3 regions of the Psychrosphaera aestuarii genome follow, and region 2 is predicted to be linked to each of the others. Evidence: predicted binding sites of a transcription regulator. Region 2 holds the regulator's gene; each other region holds the start of a gene.
What was found. Region 2 encodes FliA, which starts transcription of late flagellar genes. Its sites were predicted from a motif close to CTAAAGNTNNNNNNNNNNNNGCCGATA; they were not measured.
Positions count from the first base shown of each region.

Region 1 (4,273 bases), 1.2 Mb from region 2:
ACTTTTTGTTTACGTATTTCACCAACTCAGAGACATCTTCGGTTTGACCGGAGTGATAAGTTTTTGCCAGACGGTTTTGTTTCTTACCACAACCACGGAATTGCATTAATAAACCAACCCAACCTTTTTGATGGATGGCATTCATCATTCGTTTTGCATAAAAACTGTCAAAAGAACCTTCTAAGCCATGAAGAACGATCACAATAGGCGTATTTTCATTGATATAAGCAGGTGACTGACTCCAGATAAGCTCTACGAAGTCACCATCTGATAAAGCAAACTCTTGCTCAAAAGGTTTGAAAGTATTTGGGACAGAATAAAACCTAGGCACAATTGTTTGTAAATGGCGATTATTAAGCCACCAAGCAGGTTTAAATGTCGATTTGATTATCATGCAATCCTCATTTTACAGCCTCACCATGAGGGCGAACAATTCTATTGTATTGTACCTATACAGTTCAAGTTAAAAACCGGTTTAGTTATTTATGGTCGGTTCTTTTTGGTAAGTGAATGCCTGCTAACATACAGCGTACAGAACCACCCGCATATTCAATTGCGTTTACATCAAATGGTAAGAGGTTAACTCGACTCGAAAGCGTTTGTTTTTGGTCATTGGTTAATGCGTCAAACGCTGTACTCGAAAGGGCTAAGTATTTCTTTTTGCCGTTAGATAGCTCTAACGCATTGCCACAGTATTGTTCAATTTGTTGCTCGCTAAGATGAATAACCATTTTATCTGCAGATTCAATTGCCTCAAGAACAATAGAGCGCTGTTCTGGGTCTTTGATCATGTCGGTTGCTAACAATACGTAATCGCTTCCTATCGTCATAATTACATTGGTGTGATACACAGGTGTACCATCTTTATTTGTTGCATCAAAGAGCACTGGACGATATGAAAATTGTTGGCAAAACTCATAAAATAGCTGATCAGAGCAACGGTTAGAACGAACGGCGAAGGCAATGCGGGCCGAGTGATCTAATACCATTGCACCAGTACCTTCCAAAAATCGTGCTTGATGCTCATTTGGCGAGTAATCTATAACCTGGCTTACTTTGTATTTATTGATGAGGTGCTGGATAATATCCGGGCGCCTTTCTAAGCGTCGGTTTTCTGGGAACATGGCATATATAGCAATCTTTCCGTCAGCGTGAGTAGAGAACCAATTATTGGGAAATACAGAATCAGGGGTAGAGCTCCCTGTGTCGTCAAATAAGTTAACGTCTATTCCATGTGCTTCTAGCTTCGCTACCATGTCAGTCACTTGCTGATAGGCTAGCGTTTTTAGCGAAACGTCTGTATTTGCTTCACTTTGAAAACTATTATCAGCCGCAGTTTGTGGATTTGGTTGGAAATGATGTGGCCTGATCATAACCACTGAACTTGGCGCTTGGCTCATGATATTACCTATTTTATAAAAGACACAACGTCATAAAATTAAGGCCTTATTGTAAGGCCATAATTAATCATTATACAAATATTGTCGTTTGTAACCGTTAACCGATTTCATTTCGATTATGAGGTCGGGTGTAATCGATTGCAGGTCCGGCCGGAACTACTTGGGTCGGGTTTATCATAGTATGACTAAAGTAATAATGTCGTTTTATGTGGTAAAAATCGACGGTCTCAGCAATACCAGGCCATTGGTACAATTCACGAACATAAGCCGATAAATGTGGATAACTCTCTATTGTTCGTTTGTTACATTTAAAATGGCCCACATAAACCGCATCAAAACGAATGAGTGTTGTGAATAACCGCCAATCTGCTTCCGTTGGCGAGTTGCCGACTAAGTAACGATTTGTACTTAATCGATGTTCGATATGATCGATCGCGTCAAAGAGTTTGTTGTATTCGTTTTCATATGCCTCTTGTTGAGTTGCAAACCCACATTTATAAACCCCATTATTAATATTATGGTAAACATAGTCGTTCACTTCATCAATTTCCGCTTGAAGCGAAGGTGGATATAAATCTAGTGAATTGTTAGTCAAATGATTAAATGCAGAATTAAACATCCTGATAATTTCAGACGATTCATTGCTGACTATTTGGTTTTGCTTTTTATCCCAAAGTACCGGCACAGTGACTCGCCCTGAATAGTCGGCTTTATTGCGAGTATAAATTTGATGCATAAAGTTCGAATCAAACAAGGCATCGCCTGTACTGTGATTTTGTTTATCGAACTCCCAACCGTTCTTTAACATGTCTGGGCTTACAATTGACACATCTATATAGTCTTCTAACGATTTTAATTTTCTAACGATCAAGGTTCGATGAGCCCAAGGGCAGGCTAAAGAAACGTACAGGTGGTAGCGATCTTTTTCGGCGTTAAATCCAGCTTGTCCGTTAGGTCCTGCAGAGCCATCTTGCGTGATCCAGTTTCGTAGTTGAGCGTCTTCTCGCACAAACTTACCATCACTGCTATCGGTGTCATACCATTTGTCTTTCCAGTTGCCGTCAACAAGTAATCCCATGATGCCCTCTATTCTTTTTAGTTAGTGTAAATAGTGTAGCAAAGGGAGTGAGGTTCAATAATTAGTAAAATTGGCAAATTCCTTTCGAATAAATGCAATTATTGATCAACAAGTTGCAATATAAGCGCTATATTTGAATGAATATTGTTCAATAATTGTGACCTTTTGCCGATAACGGGAATAGGCAAACAAAGGTATAAAACAATGATTAAATTCGACCCCAATCAATTTCAAAATTGGCTGAGCAAACCCAGCAGTAAGGGCGAACTAAATTCTCAAAATGGCCAACAGCAAATAAAAAAATCACCGCCAGCGTCATTCGTAACCCTGTCCGGCGCAACTTCAAGCACGAGCTTTTCGTATTTTCATCAAACGGTACAAAAACGTGTGCAGCAATCAATTTCAGTTCCGCAAGACCTCAAACCTAATAAGTTAGAGCAGGCTGCCATTGAACAAAGATACAAACGTGCCGAGGCATCATCTAGCGCAATACTTGGGTTTATCACTAATCGCTTAAAAATGGACAAAGCCGATGGCGCTACATCAGAACAACTACAAAGTCGAATCGAAGCAGGCTTAAAAGGTTTTGAACAGGGTTATGAAGAAGCCAGTGGTATTTTGTCAGACATGGGCCTGTTAGAAGGTGATGTTGAAAGTGACATTTCTTTAACAGCACAAAAAGTAAAAGAAGGCTTGTTTGAGTTAGCGAATGAATACTTAGGTGAAAATCAGAGTGTCATCGAAAAGCCAGTTAGTTTAAATCAACCGGATGACTCAGCAGAAGAGTCAGTTCCGCCAGCGCGTATCGGCGAAGCTTTATTCCAGTCTTTGCAATCAAAAGAGTCTCGCTCGTTTGAATTTGAACTTGAAACACGAGATGGCGATACAATAAAAATTAATGCCAGTGCGTTTTTAGGTGCGTCGGTTGAGTCTGGTAATGGTCGTTTTTCTAGTCAGGGCCAAGGCGGTGGCAATTCATATAGTGGTAGTTATGCGTATTCTTATAGTGAAGTCGTCAATCAGCAGCAGTTCTCATTAAGTATTGATGGTGATTTAGACGAAGACGAACTAGAGGCTATAAATGCCTTATTAGAAAAAATTAATAGTTTATCGGCAGATTTTTATGACGGTGACATGCAAGAGGCTATTAACAAGGCGTTGGAGTTGGAATACGACTCATCAGAGATTAGCGCTTTTGCACTGGATTTAAGTCAAAGTACAAGCGTTAGAGCGGTTGAGGCTTATCAGTCAGAGCAAGCTTCTTTGCGTCCCGGTGCTGCTGCATTAAGACAGGTAGAACCATTAGGGAATTTTGCTGCTGACCTGAAAGGTGAATTTGCTAAGACGGAAGATTTGTTTTCTCACCCAAGAGATCTGCTATCGGACTTGTTCCAAAAAATGGACTTAATGAATAAGCCTGAAGAGCAAGACTACACAATAGACTTTGCTTCTTTTTCCTCGTCCATTGTGGAGCAGTGGTCAAGTCGTCTTGAGTTGCTTCGAGCACCTAGTAGTGAAGAGTGAGCCGACGTTAAACAATAAAAAATATTAGCTTAACTGACCTTTGTAGTTAAGGCTTTTTCATCGTTTTGATGCGATTATTGGCTTTACTACAGAGGTCTGATTATATGGCTAATTATTCGGCTGTTTTTTTAGAACCTGCAACCGCTTTATTGATTTGATTCATTTCTTGATTAGTAAGCTCACGCCACTGTCCAGGCTTTAGGCCTTTTAAGTCGACGTTCATAATGCGAGTGCGTTGTAGCTTAGTAACTTCAAATCCTAAATATTCACA
Region 1 covers NZ_CP072844.1:127,962-132,234, reverse strand. Annotated here, with positions in the region: gene J9318_RS00665 (hydrolase) at 1-394, opposite strand, end outside; gene ctlX (citrulline utilization hydrolase CtlX) at 480-1,400, opposite strand; gene J9318_RS00655 (glutathione S-transferase family protein) at 1,498-2,478, opposite strand; gene J9318_RS00650 (DUF5610 domain-containing protein) at 2,683-4,002, shown strand; gene rluF (23S rRNA pseudouridine(2604) synthase RluF) at 4,115-4,273, opposite strand, start outside.
Region 1: a site for FliA is predicted at 2,626-2,652, ahead of J9318_RS00650 (DUF5610 domain-containing protein). Genes of this name have one in related genera too.

Region 2 (4,273 bases):
GTTCAGCTTCGACCGCTGGCTCTTCGCCAGCTGGGGAGCAATAGTGGTGGAGTGCGGCAAGCAATTCTGGAGCTGCAGGCTCTGGCTGGTCGCCAGCTTTGACCTGTTCAAACATCTCATTGACAGTATCAAGTGCTTGCAAAATAACGTCCATTAACTCTGGCGTTACGCTTCTTTTACCGGTTCTCAAAATATCAAACACGTTTTCTGCGCCATGACAAGCATCGACAAGATTAGTCAATGCTAAAAATCCGGCACCACCTTTTACGGTATGAAAACCTCGAAATATAGAGTTTAATAAATCAGCGTTCTCCGGATCGTTTTCCAGTTCAACTAATTCTTCAGATAGCAACTCTAATATTTCTGCTGCTTCAATTAAGAAATCTTGTAGTATTTCTTGATCCACGTCCAATGCCATTCGGCATCTCCCCTAATTTAAAAGCCTAAACTAGACAATAGGTCGTCTACTTCGTCCTGATTAGAAACTGCGTCTTCACGCGTTTCTGCATCAATAATTGGTCCTTCAGCCCCATTGTTATCGACTGGTTTCTTCACTTCATTAACGGATTTTTGATTTGGTTCACCAAATACAGTTAATAAATGAATCAGGCTTTCTTCAACATCTTTAACAAGTTCTATAACTCGTTTAATTACCTGACCAGTTAAATCTTGAAAATCTTGAGCCAACAGAATTTCAGTCATGATTGCATGAATCTTAGCGGTATCAGCCTCTGCGCCTTCCATAAATTCATTGATGGAATAACACAAACTTTTAAACTCGCCCAATTCAATTTGACGTTGCATTAACTTATCCCACTCTGGTTTAAGTTTTACAATGTCATTATTAATCTTATCCGTTAGAGGGAGGCCTTCATCTATGGCGTCCATCGTTTTATTCGCTGCGTCTTCTGTTACTTTCATAACATAGTTTAGACGCTCTTTCGCATCAGGGATATCGTCTGTCGCTAAGTTAGCAATCTTAGGGTCTAACTGAAAATTACTTAACGAGTCGTGAAGTTGTCTTGTTAACTTGCCAACCTCACCAAACAGCTCACTATGCTCTTTGCTTGTAACTTCACGTAATATTTTGTTAGCAGAAGTATTGTCTCCAGCCTCAAGCGCTTCAACTAGCGCTTTTGCGTCTTCCAACGAAATCTGCGGGTTAGTCTCTTCAGACATAATGACCCCTTATCAGATTATTCTAAACGTTCGAAGATTTTATCAAGCTTGCCTTTCAGCGTAGCAGCCGTGAATGGTTTCACAATATAGCCGTTTACACCTGCTTGCGCTGCAGCAACAATCTGCTCTTTCTTAGCTTCTGCTGTTACCATCATCACCGGCATATGCTTTAGTTTGTCGTCTTTACGAATTTCACGTAGCAAGTCAATGCCTTGCATGCCTGGCATATTCCAGTCAGTAACAACAAAGTCGAAGTCACCGTTTTGTAACATTGGCAACGCTGTGCTGCCATCATCTGCTTCTGAGACATTAGTAAAGCCTAAGTCACGAAGAAGGTTTTTGATGATTCTTCTCATTGTTGAAAAGTCATCAACAACCAGAATTTTCATATTCTTATTCAAAGCATCCTCCAGTGAGGTAAATTATTAATTTACAGTAATTATTATTGATAAAAATCGTCATTATACAAGTTAAATCAACCAATCTTTTAATCTTGACTTTAAACGAACAAGTGCTTGGCTATGAATTTGACTCACTCTGGACTCACTTATGTTAAGAATTTCACCGATTTCTCTTAAATTTAGTTCATCATCGTAATAAAGTGACAAAATCATTGCTTCTCGTTCTGGCAAGGTTTTAATTGTGTTAGCTAGACTCGCATTAAACGCACTTTTTTCAATGCCACCATACGTTAAATCACGACCAATTTCACTTGCTGGGGCAATAATATCATCACTAACGCCAAGATCTTCCATTCCTAAGATTTTACCGTTAGTCGCTTCTTTTAACATTTGATGGTACTGATCAATCGAAACACCAAGAGACTCGGCCACCTCAATGTCTTTCACATCACGGCCAAGTGCAGACTCTAATTGAGATATTCTTTCAGCAACCATTCTAGAATTTCTATGGACCGATCGTGGTGTCCAATCGCCTCTTCGCATTTCATCCAGCATAGAGCCTCTAATTCTAATACCCGCATAGGTTTCAAAACTAGCGCCTTTGCTATGATCAAAGTTTTTCGAAGCTTCGATTAGACCTATCATGCCAGCCTGAATCAAATCATCAACCAAAACACTATCAGGCAGTCGAGCTGCTAAATGGTGAGCAATCCTTTTTACCAATACAGAATGTTTTTCCACTACATTCGATAGTGTTTGTTGAGCTTCGTAGGCAGTTGCTACTTTATTGTTCAACAGAGACCTCTTAGTTGACCAGTTGCTCTAAAAAAAATTCCAAATTACCCGACGCGTGAGATGGCGTGGGCCACTTATTGATTTTAGCAGCCAACGTTTTAAACGCCACTGCTGAAGGAGAACGAGGAAATGCATCTACGATCGCTTTTTGACGTCGCACTGCTTTTCTTAAATTATCGTCAAATGGAATAATAGCTGTTAATTCCAAAGTTACATCTAAAAACCTATCTGTAACCATAGTCAATTTTTTGAATAAGTCCTGCCCTTCTTTAATCGTCCTTACCATATTGGCAACAACTTTAAAGCGGCTCACACCATGATCTCGATTCAAAATTTTAATTAAAGCGTAAGCATCAGTAATTGATGTAGGTTCGTCACATACAACGCAGAGAACTTCATGAGAAGCTCTAGAGAAAGATAAAACCATGTCTGATATGCCAGCAGCTGTATCGACAATAAAGACATCTACAGGCGTTCTCATTTCGCTAAACGCTCTAATGAGACCAGCATGTTGAGCTGGGGATAATTCAACCATATCAATAGAACCTGATGTTGCTGGCACTATTTTTATTCCACTTGGACCTTCTACCAGAATATCATCTAGCTCGGCTTCACCTGACAACACATGTGAGAGGTTTTTGTGAACACGTAAGCCCAACATAACATCACAATTTGCTAAACCTAAGTCAGCATCAAGTACAAGTACGTTTAGACCTGTTTGCGCCAAAGCAATTGCTGTATTTAGCGATACGCTGGTTTTACCCACTCCGCCCTTTCCACCTGTCACCGCAATAACTTTTGTTTTTTTGGCCATCGACATATTTCGTAAACCACTAGCTTGATCGGAAGTAATATTTTTAATCATACATGCCCACTGCTTTTGGCACTACCTTATTATTTTTATGAGAAACTTTTTCTTTAAGTTCAAATAGCTGATTAGCTTTTTGCACAATTTTCTGTGCATTTGCAACCCTTATGTCCTCAGGGACCCGTTGACCGTTGGTTAAATAACCAATTGGCAAACGATTATGGATTGCAACACTAATTAACTCACCTAAGCTTAAAGACTCATCTATTTTAGTAAAGATACAGCCAGACAGTGGAATTGTTTTAAAATGTTGCACACTTTCATGCAAAACACTCACTTGAGACGTTGCAGAAAGTACTAAATAATTCTTAATATTAACTCTTGATTTTGTTAATAAATGATTCAAACGTTCCGTCAATTTAATATCTCTTTGACTCATGCCGGCTGTATCTATTAACAATAGCTTTTTATCTCGTAATTGGTAGATAGCTTCTGAAAGTTCTTCAGTATTTTTTGCTTGCTTTAGAGGGCAACCCAAAATTTTTGCATACGTACCAAGTTGCTCAAGCGCTCCAATTCTGAATGTGTCGGTCGTTATAAGACCAACTTTGTCAGCACCATGAATTTGTGCAAATCGCGCGGCTAATTTAGCAATCGTCGTTGTTTTGCCAACGCCGGTAGGACCAACAAGAGAATAAACACCACCGCGTTTAATGATTTCATTATCTGTTGTGTTTAGCTGCTCGGTTAGTAATTCAAGCATTTTCGGCCAAGCTTGCTGAGCTTCTAAGTCATCACTAATAAAGTGAGATAGATGTTCTGCTACTTTTGAAGATAAACCCATATTATTTAATTTTTTAATTAACATAGATTTTACCGGTGTTTTACGATCTGCGTCTTGTAACATGAGCGCTGAAACTTGATGTTTCAGTAATTCTTTAATTGAATTCATTTCGCTTTTTAAGTCAGATAATTGCTGATCAAATTGCCCCTGCACTACATTAGAATTTGAATGAACTTGTGTTTGGTTTTGATGGTTAACATCATTGTTAAAAGACGGATTTACGTTCAGTGGCGAACTGTGAGTCTC
Region 2 covers NZ_CP072844.1:1,294,003-1,298,275, reverse strand. Annotated here, with positions in the region: gene J9318_RS05850 (chemotaxis protein CheA) at 1-418, opposite strand, end outside; gene J9318_RS05845 (protein phosphatase CheZ) at 436-1,179, opposite strand; gene cheY (chemotaxis response regulator CheY) at 1,197-1,580, opposite strand; gene J9318_RS05835 (RNA polymerase sigma factor FliA) at 1,650-2,375, opposite strand; gene J9318_RS05830 (MinD/ParA family ATP-binding protein) at 2,386-3,240, opposite strand; gene flhF (flagellar biosynthesis GTPase FlhF) at 3,233-4,273, opposite strand, start outside.

Region 3 (4,273 bases), 130 kb from region 2:
AAAATAACGCTGTATTTTTTGTTTGCTTGTTCAAACTTTCGATAACCTCAATCAACCATACCAGAAGCGTGGAACGCGTAAATTCGCTGGCGAAAAATAATTTTAATAGCCGATGAATTCTATATGATTTTTTTACTGTATACTACGCAACGAACGGAATTTGAGTATAAATAATCCGGTTTAAACGTTTTATTAGTTGGAAGTGAATTGTAGTGATAGGAAAAATTGCAGGTACAGTATTTGGATTCTTGTTAATTAGACACTTTGTAGGTGCGCTAGTTGGACTGTGGATTGGGCATTTATTCGATAAAGCAATGCAGCGAATGAATGACAAAGGCAATGTTGAAGAATGGTTAATCAGTAATGATGCAAAACAATCGATCTTCTTTTATACAACATTTTCAGTAATGGGGCAGATGGCCAAATCAAGTGGCCGTGTTACGCCGGAACATATTAAAACTGCTAACGATTTTATGGCTCAAATGCGATTGTCTGAGCAGCAAGTTGCAGAGGCAAGAGACGCATTTCGCGAAGGTAAGCTTCTTGGGTTTCCACTAAAAAAGAAAATTAAGCAGTTTAAAGAGCACTTTGGCAATAGACGTGATTTATGTCAGTTTTTTCTAGAAATTCAAATTCAGACTGCCTATTCAGATTCGATATTAGAACCGGCTGAATATAATTTACTTGAAGATATTGCCAAGCAGTTAGGTTTTAATAAACGGCATTTGACTCAACTTATTGCTATGTGGGAAGCGGAAATGCGCTTTCAAAACTACAAGCAGCAACAACAAGAAAAATATAAACAATACGATCGTAAAGATAATTCAGCTTCTCAAGCGAAAGCGCCAAGTTTGCTTGATGCCTATGCTGTTATCGGGGTTAGTGATAGAGATTCCGTTAGAGATATAAAACGCGCATACAAAAGGCTTATGTCGCAGAATCATCCGGATAAATTAGTCGCGAAAGGTTTACCACCGGAAATGATGGAAGTCGCCAAACAAAAAACTCAAGACATTCAGTCAGCCTATGAAATAATCAAAAAAGCGCGTGACTTCTAAACGCGCTACATACCCACGGCCACTGTGAAACCATAGATTTCTTTTATTACACGACGTTGCTGATCTTTATAGTCAAAAAAGTACGTCAGTTCACGTTGCCTATAATTCGTTTTAAAGTTTTTGCGCGCCATTTTTTGTCGCCATTCTTTAACTGCGATAGCCCAGTGGTTACTTCGCTCAAAAATGATATCTAAAACCGGGTACTCGGCTTTAGCAACTTGTTCAGCAAATTTCAAATTAAGTTCTTTTTGAGGCATATGTGCACCTATCATTATTAGTGCATCAGGTTGTGGCACAATATTTTTTTCTATTAGGTTGGTTAGCCAAAAACAAGACTTTCCTTCACATATCATTAGATAAAAGCCGGGAAAAGAACGAGCAAAATTAAACGCTGAGTCGAGTCTTTCGCCAATTTCTAGTTCGAGTTGCTCATTGAGTGCATCGTCAAATGTTGTCGGTACATCTTGGTATTCGGCGTAATTATTTGGTGTGTCTGTGTTCTCTACTTCAGTAGTATCGTTTGCGTTGGTATTCGGCGCTTCCGGGTCTGGTTGAGTATTGCTTTGATTTTGTTCCGCAGTAAGTTTAGTTCTAATTTCCGCAACGTATGGCATAGTTAATGAAATACTTGTCCATCCATAATTGTCCAAGTCTTGGTACAACGCGCTTGTGGTGGCTTGCCTAAAAATAGTCTGATTTATATCGGGTAAAATAAAAGCGATACCTTTGGGGATCCCAGTGGTTTGCTCTTTATGGAGTGCGATAAATTGATTATTCGATACTGTTTCGAGTACTTTTATATTTTGATCTGGAATATAGCGTTTTAAATCTTGAAACAATAGCGAGCCAATATCGAGTTGTTCTGATAACGTAGATTTTGTTGTGTCAGAACCCGTCGTGGCAGACACTAAATAGCTGTTAAGCATAAAAGTTATCAACAAAACTAGTTTTAACACGCTAGAATACATATAAATCTCAATGGAGCCGCTACTAATTACTCATATCGGCATATGTCCAGGAATCTGAAACCCTTTTCCGGATATTATGAAAAGTAAACGAAAAATCAATTTGATACGTAGTGGTCTCAGTCATATTTTTAGTAAAGAGAAATAAATGAAGTACCAAAATACACCAAACTTTAGTCATGGACAGGCCGATAAAATCGGTATTTTGCTAACCAATCTTGGAACGCCAGATGCACCAACTAAAGGAGCCTTAAAGCCCTATTTAAAGGAATTTTTGTCAGACCCTAGAGTTGTTGAGATCCCGAGAGTAATTTGGTGGTGTATTTTAAACGGGGTCATATTGCCACTTCGTTCACGTCGCTCAGCTAAAGCCTATGAAGGAGTTTGGACTGAGCAGGGCTCTCCGCTACTAGTTAACACAAAAAACTTAAGCAATAAAGTTGCTGAACACCTTTCCGAAAACAATAATCTGATCATCGATTTTGCTATGAGATATGGCAATCCATCGATAGAGAGTAAGTTACAAGGATTGCTCAATCAAGGCGCCCGTAAAGTCATTGTATTGCCTCTTTATCCTCAATATTCAGCGACGACCACGGCTTCAACTTTTGATGCGGTTGCAGACGTGTTTCGTAAAACTCGTTTTATTCCAGAATTACGATTTGTAAATCACTACACCGATTCCAAGAAGTTAATTACAGCTATCGCTAATAAAATTAAAAAAACGTGGGAAGTAGAAGGGCGAGCTGACAAATTAATTTTTTCATACCATGGTATTCCAAATAGGTATTGGCACAACGGTGACCCTTATGCCTGTCAATGCCATAAAACCTCTCGTTTGTTAGCGGAAGAATTGGGATTGAAAAACGACGAGTTTATGACGTGTTTTCAATCTAGATTTGGAAAAGAAGAGTGGGTAAAACCTTATTTAGACCACACTTTAAAAGGCTTGCCGGAGCAGGGAGTAAAATCAGTACAAGTAGTGTGTCCAGGCTTTTCTGCAGACTGCTTAGAAACAATTGAAGAGATAGGCGAAGAAAATAGAGACTACTTTTTGGAAGCGGGCGGAGAAAAGTTCACCTATATTAGTTGTTTAAATGATGAGCCAGAGCATGTAGAAGCCATTGCTGAAATTATAAAGCAACAACTACTGGGCTGGGACGTCGAGCAGAATGTAGAGCCACGACAACAACGAGCTGAGTCACTGAGGCAACAACAAAAAAGTTAAACATATAGACGTCTATACGTTTGGCTATCCATGTGCTACATTCGCGCTATTGAATTAATACGTGCAAATACGCCGAGGATAAGTATGAACGAAACGCAAAAATCTGGGTGGGCATTACTGCCCCTCGGACTCTTTATCCTGTTATTTTTAGGAACAGGAATTTATTTACAATCTATTGGCGTTGAATACGCCTTTTATCAGCTACCAGCCCCCGTCGCTATTATACCTGCTCTACTACTAGCGCTTTACTTTAATAAATTATTAACAACAGAAAAAAATACGTTAGACGATGGCATTGCCGTTCTAATTAAAGGAATGGGTAACAACAATGTTATAACTATGTGTTTGATTTACTTATTGGCCGGCGCGTTTGCATCAGTTGCAAAAGAAACTGGTGGAGTCACGGCTGTGGTAAATTTAGGGCTAAGTGTTATCCCTAGTGCTTACCTAATTGCTGGTTTGTTTGTTATTTCAGCGATAGTGGCAACAGCAATGGGAACTTCAATGGGGACAATAGGAGCGGTAGCGCCAATTGCATTTGGTGTTATCGAGGCAACCCAAATTGATGCGGCAATAATGGCAGGTGCTATTGTTGGTGGTGCAATGTTTGGAGATAATTTGAGTTTTATTTCGGATACTACGATTGCCTCTACCAAAACTCAAGGCGCGGAGTTAAAAGACAAGTTTAAGGAAAACTTAATATTTGCTTTACCTGCGGCATTAATTGTTCTTGTGGTTTACCTAATACTCGGCGGGGAGCCAACGCAGAGTTTAGATAGCACTGCAGAATACAGTCCTCTTTTAGCACTTCCTTACTTCTTTATAATAATACTTGCGGTGATGGGACTTAATGTTTTTGTCGTATTGTTGTTAGGTATTCTGTTATCGGCGTTATCAGGAGTCTTGGTAGGAGAGTATGCATTTGGATCGTTAGGCCAAGATATTTATGCTGGTTTTTCTAACATGCAGGAAATATTTTTACTGAGTTTACTTATTGGCGGTTTAAGTGAATTGATGAAACA
Region 3 covers NZ_CP072844.1:1,164,033-1,168,305, forward strand. Annotated here, with positions in the region: gene J9318_RS05265 (LPS-assembly protein LptD) at 1-34, opposite strand, end outside; gene djlA (co-chaperone DjlA) at 213-1,058, shown strand; gene J9318_RS05275 (DUF3530 family protein) at 1,064-1,966, opposite strand; gene hemH (ferrochelatase) at 2,172-3,251, shown strand; gene J9318_RS05285 (Na+/H+ antiporter NhaC family protein) at 3,336-4,273, shown strand, end outside.
Region 3: a site for FliA is predicted at 2,060-2,086, ahead of J9318_RS05275 (DUF3530 family protein). Genes of this name have one in related genera too.